DNA from 3 places in the Methylophaga thalassica genome. Region 3 is predicted to be linked to each of the others. Evidence: predicted binding sites of a transcription regulator. Region 3 holds the regulator's gene; each other region holds the start of a gene.

Region 1 (4,293 bases), on a different contig from region 3:
ACAATCGCGTTACCAAAACCACCGCCCATTTCAAACCCGGCTGGTGGTAAGGCGGTAATCGCTTCCATATCCAGTCTTGCGCCACCCTGAACAATCAGCATATAAATCACTGAAAATAAGGGGATGCTGGCGAGTACCGCCAATACCCAGACCATAGAAGTCAGGAAGTAATTTTTTAAGGCTCTGACCTCAAAAAGATTTTTTTCCAGCGCTGGTAATTCAATTCTGGGAGGTAATACTGGCTCTTCCATTTGTAATTGACTCATTTTTTACCCTCAAATTTACGCATGGTGTATTGCTGCACGGCAAGGCCCGCGACATTTACGATGAATGTGATGAGTAATAGAACTAATGCCGCATACATCAATGCCTGGATTTCAATTTGACCCGCTTCAGGGAAGGTTGATGCAAGAAGTGAGGCTAGGGTATTTGCCGGGGCAAACAACGATAAGTTGATGTTGTTAACGTTACCAATCAACATTGCGAGCGCCATCGTTTCCCCTAAAGCACGTCCAAACCCCAGTACCAGACCAGCCAAGATGCCGGACGAGGCGGTAGGTAACATGACTTTTAAGATCACTTCCCATTTTGTTGCACCCATGCCATAAGCCGCTTCTTTCACTTTATAAGGAATGCGACGGAAAGCATCGGCAGAGATAGCTGCCACGGTTGGTAGAATCATAATGGCTAAAACCAGGGCGGCGGGCGCGAGACCTGGTCCGCTAAGGTCTGTACCAAATAATGGAAACCAGCCCAATGTCTCATGTAACCACTGCGCGCCGGGTCTGATTAATGGGATAAGCACATAGATACCCCACAAACCGTAAACAACAGAAGGAATAGCAGCTAATAATTCGATGATCGTTCTAAAAATCATTTCGAATTTAGCGTGAACAAAGCTCTGGGTTAAGAAAATAGCAATTGCCACACCTAAAGAGCCACCAAGGAGTAGTGCCAAAAACGAGCTATATAATGTGCCCCAGATTTCTGGCAATACACCAAACACACCTTCATTAGTATCCCAGGTGGTGCCGGTAATAAAACTAAGGCCGTGTGTTTTAATGGCAGGTAATGCCTGTGAGCCTAATTCAAAAATGATATAGGCGACCAAAAGAATAATGGATAAGGCGCAAAAATAAGCAAAAGAACGGAATACAGAGTCTTTTAAATAATCAGTGGTAGATGGTGGTGCAGACAGTGTTTTATCACTGCTTGCCTCTTTAAATGGATCGTAAACCATGTGCGTTCCTATCAATTATTCATTCGTATTTGAAACGTGTTTTATGCTGTCTTTAAAACAGAGAAAATGCTGCAAGGTCAAACGTCCTTGCAGCATTTTAATCTGAGTCTTCAACTGCCTGATTACTGAATCATTTTTGCAGCGTTGCGAACTTTCTCAACAACGTTTTCTGGTAATGGGATATAGCCCATAGATTCAGATGATTCTTGACCTTTCGTTACCATGTATTCAATCAAGTCACGCATGGCTTTTGCTTTATCATCGTCTTGATTTTTGTAGACAAGTAACCAAGTAAATGTTGCGATTGGGTAGGCGTCATCACCTGCTGGATCCGTTGCCCATCCGCGTAAGTCTGGCACATCGCTACCTGGCAGAGTTGTTGATGGGAAAGGTGTAGTCGCTAATGCTGCAGCACCACTTTCGCTACCTGCACTCACAAATTTACCTTTTTGGTTTTCAAGAACAGCGGTTGGCATTTTGGTTAGTTTGGCAAAACCATATTCGATATAACCAATTGCACCTGGAGTTTGTTTGATTGTGGCTGTTACACCGTCATTTTTAGGCGCTTTAACAATGGTGCCTGCACTTGGCCAGTTCGGAGATTTAGAACCACCGACTGCTTCTTTGAATTCACTGTTGATCGCTGATAAGTGGTTAGTAAATACAAAGCTAGTACCACTTGAATCAGAACGAACAACGACAGTGATTTTTTCATCAGGCAGTTTCACGCCAGGGTTAGCTGCTTGAATTTTTGGATCATTCCATTTTGTAATTTTACCCATGAAGATTTCAGGATAAACGTCACGAGGCAGTTTCAATTCTTTGATGCCGTCTAAGTTGTATGACAGAACAACTTCACCGGCAGTCATTGGCAATAAAATAGCGCCTTTTTTCACTTGTTCGATTTCGCTGTCTTTCATCGCTGCGTCACTAGCAGCAAAATCAACAGTTTCATTGATAAAGTCTTGGATACCTGCACCACTACCTTTTGATTGATAGTCAATACGTACACCATCAGTTTGTTTGCTGTAGTCCTTGAACCATTTGTTATAAAGTGGAGCTGGGAAGCTGGCACCAGAACCATTTAATTTCAGTTCGGCATGGGCGACAGTTGATGACATAGCACCAACAAGTGCAGTAATAAGAAAGACTGACTTTGCATTTTTTGCAAATAGTTTCATAGAAACTCCTGACTAGTTAATTAAGCAATAAAAATCTTTAACTCGATAAGAGTAACGACCTTAAGTTAAAGATTTATGACAAAAGCAAACTTAGTCAGAAATTTTTATATTGAGATAGAGGGTTAACGCTGAATTCTTAATAAAATTAATAAAGTAGATGCTATTTTAGTAGCCTACATTTTATATATTTCATTTTCTGGAATGCATACCGTTTCATAAAATGAATATAAAAATATGAGGTTAGATTAAAAAGAGCGCCATATATAGGCGCTCTATTACAACATTAGAACGATTTATACGTAACAATCTGTTGCTAAATAGCGAACATCAGAAAGCTGTAGGCAATCCATACAAAACCAATTGTTGTAACAATAAAGCTGAGCGCGGAGAAAATTTTCCAAATAGCTTTATTCCAGAAGTCGGTATCAAAGGCAGCGATGACAAAAATCGTCGGATTGGTAAATCCACCAACAGCAATGCAAAGGCATGCGATCTTTGATAGCTCAATATTGGCGCCTGAAGCTGCACCGTAGAAACCCAAACTAAACAATGCCATAAGCGCATAGTCAACATGCGCTCTGATCATGGTTTTATAATCCACTAAAAAGTCGCCATCAATCCCTTTTATAGGGAACCAGCGAGCAAATGTCATTAACCATGCAGATAAAATCAAGGCTGTAATCATGGCGACAGCACCCAATAACAAAACATTCATTTCTCTCTCCTTATTGTTGGAGAGCGTATTAAAAATGTTTAGATGATATTGAGCAGCTGATAATTACCCCAGATTTTCGGGCAAGTTTCCCAGCATTTGATATGAGAACGTTTGTCACGTCCACAGATAATGAGGAATAGGGTGCTTGAATGTTTTTTGTTTAAAAGTGGCGCGCCTGACAGGAATCGAACCTGTGACCCCCAGCTTCGGAAACTGGTACTCTATCCAACTGAGCTACAGGCGCGTGAAGTTGAGCCGAAGATTATACGGACTTTGCTGATAATCTGCTACGGCTCAAGAGGTGTTTAGCCAAGAGAGTCGTTAACACCCTCTTGGCCGCTCAAAATTAAAACCGTGGATTAATTTTTTCTAATTTCCAGATATCGTTGTTGTACTCTTCCATGGTTCTGTCGGTAGAGAACATACCACTGTTAGCACTGTTCATAATACTCATTGCTATCCAGCGTTCTTTGTCTTGATAGACTTCCGCTGCACGTTGCTGGGCTTCCACATAGCTATGGAAGTCTGCAACCGTCATCCATGGGTCATTGGGGCTGGTGAAAGCAGCAATAATGTCATCAAAAGCACCTTCTTCACATTGGTTGAAGTGGCCTGATTCTAACAAGTTGACGACGCGTTTCAGATCGGCATCATTATCAATAATAAACCGTGGATTGTAGGTGGGCTTGAGCTCAGTGACTTCGTCTTCAGTCAGACCGAACAGAAAGAAGTTTTCAGCGCCGGCTTCATCACGGATTTCAATATTGGCTCCATCCAGTGTTCCAATAGTCATCGCGCCGTTCATCATAAATTTCATATTGCCCGTACCAGAGGCTTCTTTACCGGCGGTAGAGATCTGTTCTGATAAATCAGCTGCTGGGCAAATCACTTCCATGGCTGAAACTTGATAGTTTGGCAAAAAGACGACTTTTAACAGATCGCCCACATCCGGATCATTATTCACTGTGCTGGCAACATTATTAATCAGTTTGATGATGCGTTTTGCCATGACATAACCTGGTGCAGCTTTGCCACCAAACAGTACGCAGCGCGGCGTCATATTTTTGGTATCGCCACGTTTGATACGGTCATAAAGGTGAATAACATGCAGAATATTAAGTAGCTGACGTTTGTATTCATGAATGCGTTTTACCTGA
Region 2 (4,293 bases), on a different contig from region 3:
GTAGTAATCACCTACCAGGCCAAATGAGTCACGTACCGTTCTTGGTCCGAAAAATGGCAGCACGATATAAGCACCTGGTTCTACTCCCCAAGCTCCTAACGTTTGGCCAAAATCTTCATTATTTTTGTAGTTACCACTGAGGCTAGCCACATCAAAAATACCGGCGACACCAACCGTTGTATTCAATACAAAACGGCCAGTATCGTTCGCCGCTTGTTTAAATTTGAACTGTAATAAATCGTTGATAATCACAGTGATGTCGTTGAGGTTACTAAAAAAGTTGCTCACGCCTTGGCTAAGTGGGGCAGGCATTACCGTGTCGTATCCCTTAGCTACAGGTTTCAGGATGGCTTTATCCACTGTGTCGTTAAACTTGTACATTGCACGGTTATATCCCTCAAGAGGGTCTTTGGGATTGTTGCTTGTGGCACAGCCAGTGAGCAGCAATACTGTTGCCAAAAAACCGAGTTTGAAAACTGAGCTCAGGGTAGACATCGAATTATGATCCTTTAAATTTTATTCTTATCGACCCGAGAAATAATCGCACGCGGACTTATAGCAATGCAAGTCATCTGTTGCGTTTATGACATGGTAATGTGAACTGAGTTGCAAAAAAACAACAGGACGGATTTTAAAGACACCAAAATGAGTGATTTGTGATATCGGTATCTTCCAGTTTACTGCTCTGCTGATTATTGAACATGAAGTCTGAAAATACTCTTGTACAGGCCATCCAGCTATGATTTTTTGCATACTCAATACAATCGTCAGCAGACAGTGTTAAGGCTTTTTTCGCAGCTGTTGTGAGATCGTCATCAAGAAATCCGGTCACCCCCTGTTGTACGATGTCAGCCGGTCCTGTGACAGGGTAGGCTGCGATGGGAACTCCGCAGGCCATCGCTTCCAGTAATACCAGACCGAAAGTATCTGTCTTACTTGGGAAAACAAAGACATCTGCTGCAGCGACATAAGAGGCGAGCTCTCTGCCAAATTTAGCTCCAGTAAAGGTAACGTCAGGATATTTTTGCTGCAGGTGTTCGAGATCCGGGCCATCACCCACCACCACCTTATTACCGTCAATGTCTAACTGCAGAAAGGCTTCAATATTTTTCTCAATAGCTACGCGTCCCATATTCATAAACACAGGACCGGTTAAACCAAGCTGTTTTGGATTATCAGGTGAGAATATATCTGTGTCCACACCTCGTCCCCATACTTCAACATTCTTGAAACCATGAGAAATCAGACGTTGCTTTTGAGAGGCTGTTGGAACCAGTGTATGCACGGCTTTGCCATGAAAACGTCGAAACCAGGCATAACTCCATCTCAATGGAATGGGAAGGCGCAAACGGACATATTCAGGGAACTGCGTATGATAAGAGGTGGTAAATTGCACATCGTTTTTAATACACCATCTTCTTGCTGCCATCCCTAGAGGACCTTCAGTAGCAATATGGACGGCATTAGCCTGATAGGAATCGAGTAATTTACTAACCTTTCTGCCTGGAAATAACGATAATGGAATGCTCGGATAAGTCGGGCAGGGGACAGTCTTAAACTGTTCAGGGGTAATTAGATGAACATCGTGACCCAGCTCGATTAAATGTTTACGGGTCTGCTTCAGGGTGCGTACCACCCCATTTACCTGGGGTTCCCAGGCATCGGTGATGATGACGATTTTCATTAGGCTGCCTGAGCGATGGCTTGCGGTTGTTCGATGATGTCGGCCCAGTACAAAATTTCCATTTTGCCATTAGGGTGCTCAACTAAAGCTGTACAGCTTTCTACCCAGTCACCACAGTTGAAGTAATCGACATTATTAATACGGGTGATTTCTGCGCGATGAATATGACCACAAACAACACCATCAACTCCTTGTTTGGCTGCTTCATGGGCCACCGCTTCTTCAAAATTACTGATGTACTGCACCGCATTTTTCACTTTATGTTTTAAGAATGCTGCCAGTGACCAGTAAGAGAAACCCATTTTACGGCGAACATAATTAACAAGCCGGTTCGCTCTCAGCAGATAGTCATAGAGTCGTCCGCCTAATTTTGCCAGTAAGGGAGAAATTTTGACCACACTGTCGAATTGATCACCATGCAGAATGAGCAGTTTTTTACCATCCGCCGTGGTGTGAATCATTTCATTTTGAATTTCGATATTACCGAATACCGCGCCATTGAAGTCACGCAATAACTCATCATGATTGCCAGGTACGTAGATGACTTTGGTGTTATGTTTTGCTTTACCTAATAAGGTACGAACAACGTTGTTATGTGCCTGAGGCCAAAACATACGTTTTTTCATTTCCCAGACGTCAACAATATCTCCTACCAGGTATAAATAATCGCATTCGACCTTATGCAAAAAATCCAGTAAAAAGTCTGCGCTGCAACCACGAAATCCCAGATGGATATCAGAAATCCAGACGCTGCGAACTTTTAACTTCTCTTTATGACTCACTTGTGTTTGCATAATGTGTCGTTTCCTTAGTATTTTGAGGGCACACTATCGAATAAATATTGCAGCATGATGAATGTTATGTTGCAGAATGATGACGATAACTTATTGAATTAATTGTCGTATCATTAAACAACAGCCAAAATTGAGACGCCCAATGAGCAATCCATTATTAGAAAATTATGTATTACCGCCTTTCTCTGAGATTAAACCTGAGCATGTTGAGCCTGCGGTGACGCAAGCCATCAGTCAGGCTCGGCAAGCAGTAGATAAACTACTCACTCAAGTCAGTCATCCGACATGGGAAACCCTTGTCGAGCCGATGGAAGATATCGATGTATCAATTGATCGTGTCTGGTCGCCGGTGAGTCACATGAATTCAGTGGTGAATTCTGATGAGTTAAGAAAAGCCTACAATGCGTGTTTGCCTATGCTGAGTGAGTTCGGTACCGAGCTGGGTCAGAATGAAGACCTGTATCGCGCATATAAACAATTGGCTGAGAGTGAGGCTTATCAGTCACTCGATACGGCTCAGAAAAAAGTCATTGATAATGCGGTCAGGGATTTCCGTTTATCCGGGGTTGAGCTAAATCAGGCCGATCGCGATGAATATAAAAATATCACGCAAAAACTGACCGAATTGAGTGCTAAGTTTGAAGAAAATCTGATGGATGCGACACACGGTTGGAAAAAGCATGTTACGGATAAAGAATTGTTATCTGGATTACCCGAATCCACCATTGCCATGGCAGAGCAATTTGCCAAACGTGATAATGTTAATGGCTGGTTGTTCACACTGGATTTCCCGTCTTATATGCCGGTCATGTCTTATGCGGATAATCGTGAATTCCGCGAAGAAATGTACACCGCATTTGCGACCAAAGCCTCTGACCAGGGACCGAATGCCGGACAGTGGGACAATACGCAGGTCATGGCGGATATTCTCAAACTTCGTCATCGTTTAGCTAACTTACTTGGCTTTGCTAACCATGCTGAGCGATCACTGGCAACAAAAATGGCACAAAGTCCGGAACAAGTGATGGACTTTCTGAATGACCTGGCCGAGCGAAGTAAACCCATTGCGGTTAAAGAATTTGAAGAACTGAAAGCCTTCGCAAAAGAAACGGCAGGCATGGATGAATTACAAGCTTGGGATGTCACGTACTTTGCTGAGAAATTACGCCAGCAACGCTATAGCATTTCTCAAGAAGAGTTAAAGCCATACTTTCCCGAAGATAAAGTCGTTAGTGGCTTATTTGCTGTCGTCAACCGCCTATATGGTTTGGTTATCAGTGAACGTACCGATATTGATACCTGGCATAAAGATGTCCGCTTCTTTGAAATTCGCGAATCAAACGGCAACTTACGTGGCCAGTTTTATCTGGATTTATATGCTCGCCAGCATAAGCGTGGTGGCGCGTGGATGGATGAATGTCTGGTGCGTCGGAAAACGGCCAAGGGGCTGCAAACTCCTGTGGCTTTCCTGACCTGTAATTTCTCTGAGCCTGTCGGTGATAAACCAGCCTTGTTTACTCATGATGAAGTTACCACCTTATTCCATGAATTTGGTCATGGTCTGCATCATATGCTGACAAAAATTGATTATGCGGGTGTGTCAGGAATTAATGGTGTGGCTTGGGATGCTGTCGAGTTACCTAGTCAGTTTATGGAAAACTGGTGTTGGGAAAGAGAAGCCTTAGATCTCATTTCTGGTCATTATGAAACCGGTGAAAAACTGCCTGAAGAACTGTATGAAAAAATGATTGCGGCGCGTAATTTCCAGTCAGCGATGATGATGGTGCGTCAGCTCGAATTCTCTATTTTTGATTT
Region 3 (4,293 bases):
ACCAGTGGCGGCGTTCCCAATAATCTCTTTCTGGCAATAGCCACTGTCTTTGGCGCTTATATGGCAATGAATATCGGTGCCAATGATGTTGCCAACAATGTCGGGCCTGCGGTGGGCTCCAAGGCTTTGACAATGACTGGTGCCATTGTCATCGCGATGATTTTTGAGGCCAGCGGCGCCATTATTGCTGGTGGCGATGTGGTTTCCACGATTAAAAATGGCATCATCGATATCAATGCCTTTGGTCAGGAGAGTGATACTTTCATCTGGGCAATGATGGCCGCGTTACTAGCGGCTGCACTCTGGTTAAATATGGCGACATTTGCTCGCGCACCTGTTTCAACCACGCATTCTATTGTCGGTGGTGTGATGGGAGCAGGTATTGCCGCAGCAGGGTTTAAGATTGTGAACTGGGGAACGATGGGCGCCATAGTGGGCTCATGGGTAATTTCTCCAGTGATTGGTGGTGTGGTGGCCGCCGCTTTCTTGTTTGCCATCAAAAAAACCATTATCTTTCAGGAAAACAAAATAGCCGCCTCGCTGAAATGGGTACCGGTGTATGTATCGATCATGGCATGGGCTTTTGTAACTTATCTGGTCTTAAAAGGCCTGAAACACATCTGGCCGAAGTTCTTAACCTTGGTCAATGACTGGTTGTTCACCGTCGACATCGTCGATAAACCAAGCATGTTGCAAGCATCAACTATTGGTTTGATCGTCGCTTTTATTTCCTTCTTTTTAGTCAAAGCCTCATTGCGCCGTCGTTTGCCCAAGCTGAAAAACGATCGTGAAAGCATCAATATTCTGTTTACCATCCCATTAATTTTTGCTGCGGCTTTATTGAGTTTTGCTCATGGGGCGAATGATGTGGCTAATGCAATCGGGCCGCTGGCAGCGATCCATGATGCTGTGATGACTGGCGGTATTAATGCCAAAGCGGGCATACCCTTCTGGGTAATGGCTGTCGGTGCCTTTGGTATAGCGCTTGGACTTGGCCTCTATGGTCCCCGTTTGATTCGCACCGTGGGGGGTGAAATTACTGAACTGGATCAAATGCGTGCATTTTCGATTGCGATGGCAGCCGCTATCACGGTCATTATCGCCAGCCAGTTAGGGTTGCCGGTCAGCTCAACGCATATTGCCATTGGCGGTGTTTTTGGTGTTGGTTTCTTGCGAGAATGGATGGATAAGTCGAGTAGCCTCAAGCAAGAAATTGAGCGAGATAAACAAGAAATTCAGGAAGAAAAACGTTTATTAAGCGCATTACGCAGTGAGCTGAATATGTTGCTCGATAAAAAACAAAAGTCAGCGGCTGATTACCAGCGCATCACTCAGTTATATAGCTCAATTGACCGTGAAAAAGACACGCTCAAAAAAGCCAAAAAAGTATTGAAGAAAGAAAAGAAAAGTCTTTACGTCAAACGCGATATTGTTAAAAAAATTGTTACAGCCTGGTTAATCACTGTCCCTGCCGCCGCAGTATTAGCTGCATCGTTGTTTTATATGATTAAGGGAATTATGAGTTAAAACAACGGCATATGTTTTGACATAAAACTGTCATAAAGCCACATTTTCCAGCGGAAATTGTGGCTTTATATTTTTCAGATAGTCTATAAAGTAGCCTGCAATGGTAATAAAAACACGGTTGTTACGAAATTGTCATAATTCAGAGGTAAGATACTTGGACTATGATTGAAGAAATACTGGGATGAATTTATGGCTACAAGCGTATTAGTGGTTGAAGATGATGTCGCCATCAGGGATATGTTGACGTTCACCCTGAAACAGGCCGGTCTGACCTGCGAGTCGGTTGGTGATGCAGAATCTGGTTTGGACTTATTAAAAAATAACCAACCCGATATGATTTTACTCGACTGGATGTTACCTGGCATTGATGGCATTGAGTTTATTCGTCGTCTGCGTGCTAACGAGTTTCTGGCCAATATTCCCGTCATCATGCTCACTGCCAAAGGTGAAAGCGAAGACATGGTCAAAGGTCTTGCTGTTGGGGCTGATGATTACGTCAATAAACCTTTTTCACCACCTGAGCTTATCGCTCGTATTAAAGCAGTATTACGTCGCTGCCAGCCGCCAGAAAATGAAGATGCTCAGAAACTCCAGTTTGGCAATTTAGTGCTGGATACAAAAAGTCATCGTGTCACTGTTGATGATGTGCGTGTTGAATTAGGGCCTACCGAGTTTCGCTTATTACACTTTTTCATGAAAAATCCTGAACGCGCATATGGTCGCTCACAGTTACTGGATTATGTCTGGGGCGATACCGTGTACATTGAAGAACGTACCGTGGATGTCCATATACGTCGTTTGCGCAAAGCACTTGAGCCAACAGGCCATGATCAATTTATCCAGACCGTTCGAGGTGTTGGATACCGTTTTTCAGTCGATTAAGCGAACTGAAATATGCAATGGGATAATTGGCGGCTACTGACACTAGTCAGTCTGGCAGGTTTTGTCGGGCTGTTATTTGGTCAAATGATGGCGTTTATGTTTGTTGCCACTTTGGCCTATGCTTTGTGGCTTCAGCATAACTGGTACAAACTCTGGTATTGGTTACAAAAACCCAAAAAACGTCGCTCGCCCAGTGCGGAAGGGGTCATTGATGATGTCTGTCGTCAGATTGAGCAGATGCGTCAACAAAATAGTAATCGGAAAAGAAAACTAACCGGATACCTTAAACGCTTTCAATCAGCAACAGCCGCCTTACCGGATGGCATCGTTGTCTTGGGTGAGTTTGGTGAAGTGGATTGGGCAAATCAGGCCGCTCGAGAGTTATTAGGCGTACGCTGGCCCCGGGATAACAATGTCAGGATCAATAATCTCATTCGTGAACCTGCTTTTCAGCACTTACTGGAAAATCATATCCACCTCGGCGGCACGACGACGGTCAAATCACCGCTGAATGAAGATGTGCAGCTGGAAGTCAAGCTGGTGAACTACATGGGCTCGGGCCGCTTATTGATTGCCCGTGATATTACCCAGACCATCAAACTTCAGCGTATGCGTCGTGACTTTGTTGCTAATGTTTCGCATGAACTAAAAACACCTCTAACCGTTTTACGAGGTTATCTGGAAGCGTTTACCGAAGATACCGATCCGGAACAGTGGAAAATGGCTCTGCCAGCAATGCGTCAGCAAAGTGAACGTATGCATTTGATGATTAAGGATTTATTGGTCTTATCTCAGTTGGAGACTGGAGAAAAATCATTACGTCGCATTCCAACGGATGTGGACAAGTTGCTGCATTCGATCATTGAGGATGCCAAGGCATTGGAGCACTACCATGAGCATCAGTTCAGTCTCAATCTGGAAACAGATAAATGGTTGATTTGTGATTTGGGTGAAGTACGAAGTGCAATATCTAATCTGGTATTCAATGCGGTGAAATATACTCCTGCGGGTTGCAAGGTCACACTCAGCTGGCGCGAAACAGATGATGGCGTCTGCATTGAAGTAACGGATGAAGGGGAAGGTATAGCGGCTCATCACTTAGATCGGCTGACGGAACGTTTCTACCGTGTTGATAAAGGTCGTAGTAGTGATGCTGGCGGCACAGGGCTGGGCTTAGCGATCGTTAAACACGTGCTGCAAAGACATGGCGCAAGACTGATTATCACTAGCGAGTTAGGCAAAGGTAGCAGTTTTAAATGTTGCTTTCCTGAGACAGCAGCAGTGGAGAAAATCCCGGTATAAATGCCCGTTAAACAAAGAAAAAATGTCTCTGTCATCTCTTTGTCATATATTTTTCATATCCTTGTCACACGCTAAACTCATACTACCTAGCGCTTACGTTAATAACGTTGCTTTTTTCTTTTAATTTTTGGGAGTTGAACACTATGTTCAAGAAAAACCTTGCTCTGCTAGGTGCTGCAATGACGATGGCTTTCTCGCCGCTGACATTCGCTGGTGATATTGATCCTGCTTTACCTGACTACGAAAAAGTGAGCGGTATTTCAGGCAGCTTATCGAGTGTTGGTTCAGACACATTAGCTAACTTGATGACAATGTGGGCTGAAGAGTTCAAACGTGAATACCCAAATGTGAGTATTCAAATTCAGGCTGCAGGTTCTTCAACTGCGCCACCTGCATTGACTGAAGGTACTTCTAACTTTGGTCCAATGAGCCGCAAAATGAAAGATAAAGAAGACGCGGCATTTGAAGCGAAATATGGTTACAAAGCCACCCCAATTCGTGTTGCTATCGATGCCTTGGCTGTCTATGTGCACAAAGACAACCCAATTGATGGTCTGACCATTCCTCAAGTGGATGCGATTT

Evidence for each region. Region 3 encodes PhoB, which activates phosphate uptake and scavenging genes when phosphate is short. Its sites were predicted from a motif close to GNNTGTCATAAAACTGTCANAT; they were not measured.
Region 1: the regulator PhoB is predicted to act here: its motif matches at 2,484-2,505, upstream of pstS (phosphate ABC transporter substrate-binding protein PstS).
Region 2: the regulator PhoB is predicted to act here: its motif matches at 2,545-2,566, upstream of QQL60_RS10205 (UDP-2,3-diacylglucosamine diphosphatase).

The regions. Positions count from the first base shown of each region.
Region 1 covers NZ_BSND01000005.1:691,341-695,633, reverse strand. The annotation lists gene pstA (phosphate ABC transporter permease PstA) at 1-266, opposite strand, end outside; gene pstC (phosphate ABC transporter permease subunit PstC) at 263-1,240, opposite strand; gene pstS (phosphate ABC transporter substrate-binding protein PstS) at 1,363-2,421, opposite strand; gene QQL60_RS10480 (hypothetical protein) at 2,735-3,136, opposite strand; tRNA gene QQL60_RS10475 (tRNA-Arg) at 3,304-3,380, opposite strand; gene QQL60_RS10470 (glycogen/starch/alpha-glucan phosphorylase) at 3,483-4,293, opposite strand, start outside.
Region 2 covers NZ_BSND01000005.1:638,417-642,709, reverse strand. The annotation lists gene QQL60_RS10215 (MlaA family lipoprotein) at 1-495, opposite strand, end outside; gene QQL60_RS10210 (glycosyltransferase family 4 protein) at 632-1,684, opposite strand; gene QQL60_RS10205 (UDP-2,3-diacylglucosamine diphosphatase) at 1,684-2,478, opposite strand; gene prlC (oligopeptidase A) at 2,621-4,293, shown strand, end outside.
Region 3 covers NZ_BSND01000006.1:100,288-104,580, reverse strand. The annotation lists gene QQL60_RS11485 (inorganic phosphate transporter) at 1-1,527, shown strand, start outside; gene phoB (phosphate regulon transcriptional regulator PhoB) at 1,717-2,409, shown strand; gene phoR (phosphate regulon sensor histidine kinase PhoR) at 2,422-3,711, shown strand; gene QQL60_RS11470 (PstS family phosphate ABC transporter substrate-binding protein) at 3,855-4,293, shown strand, end outside.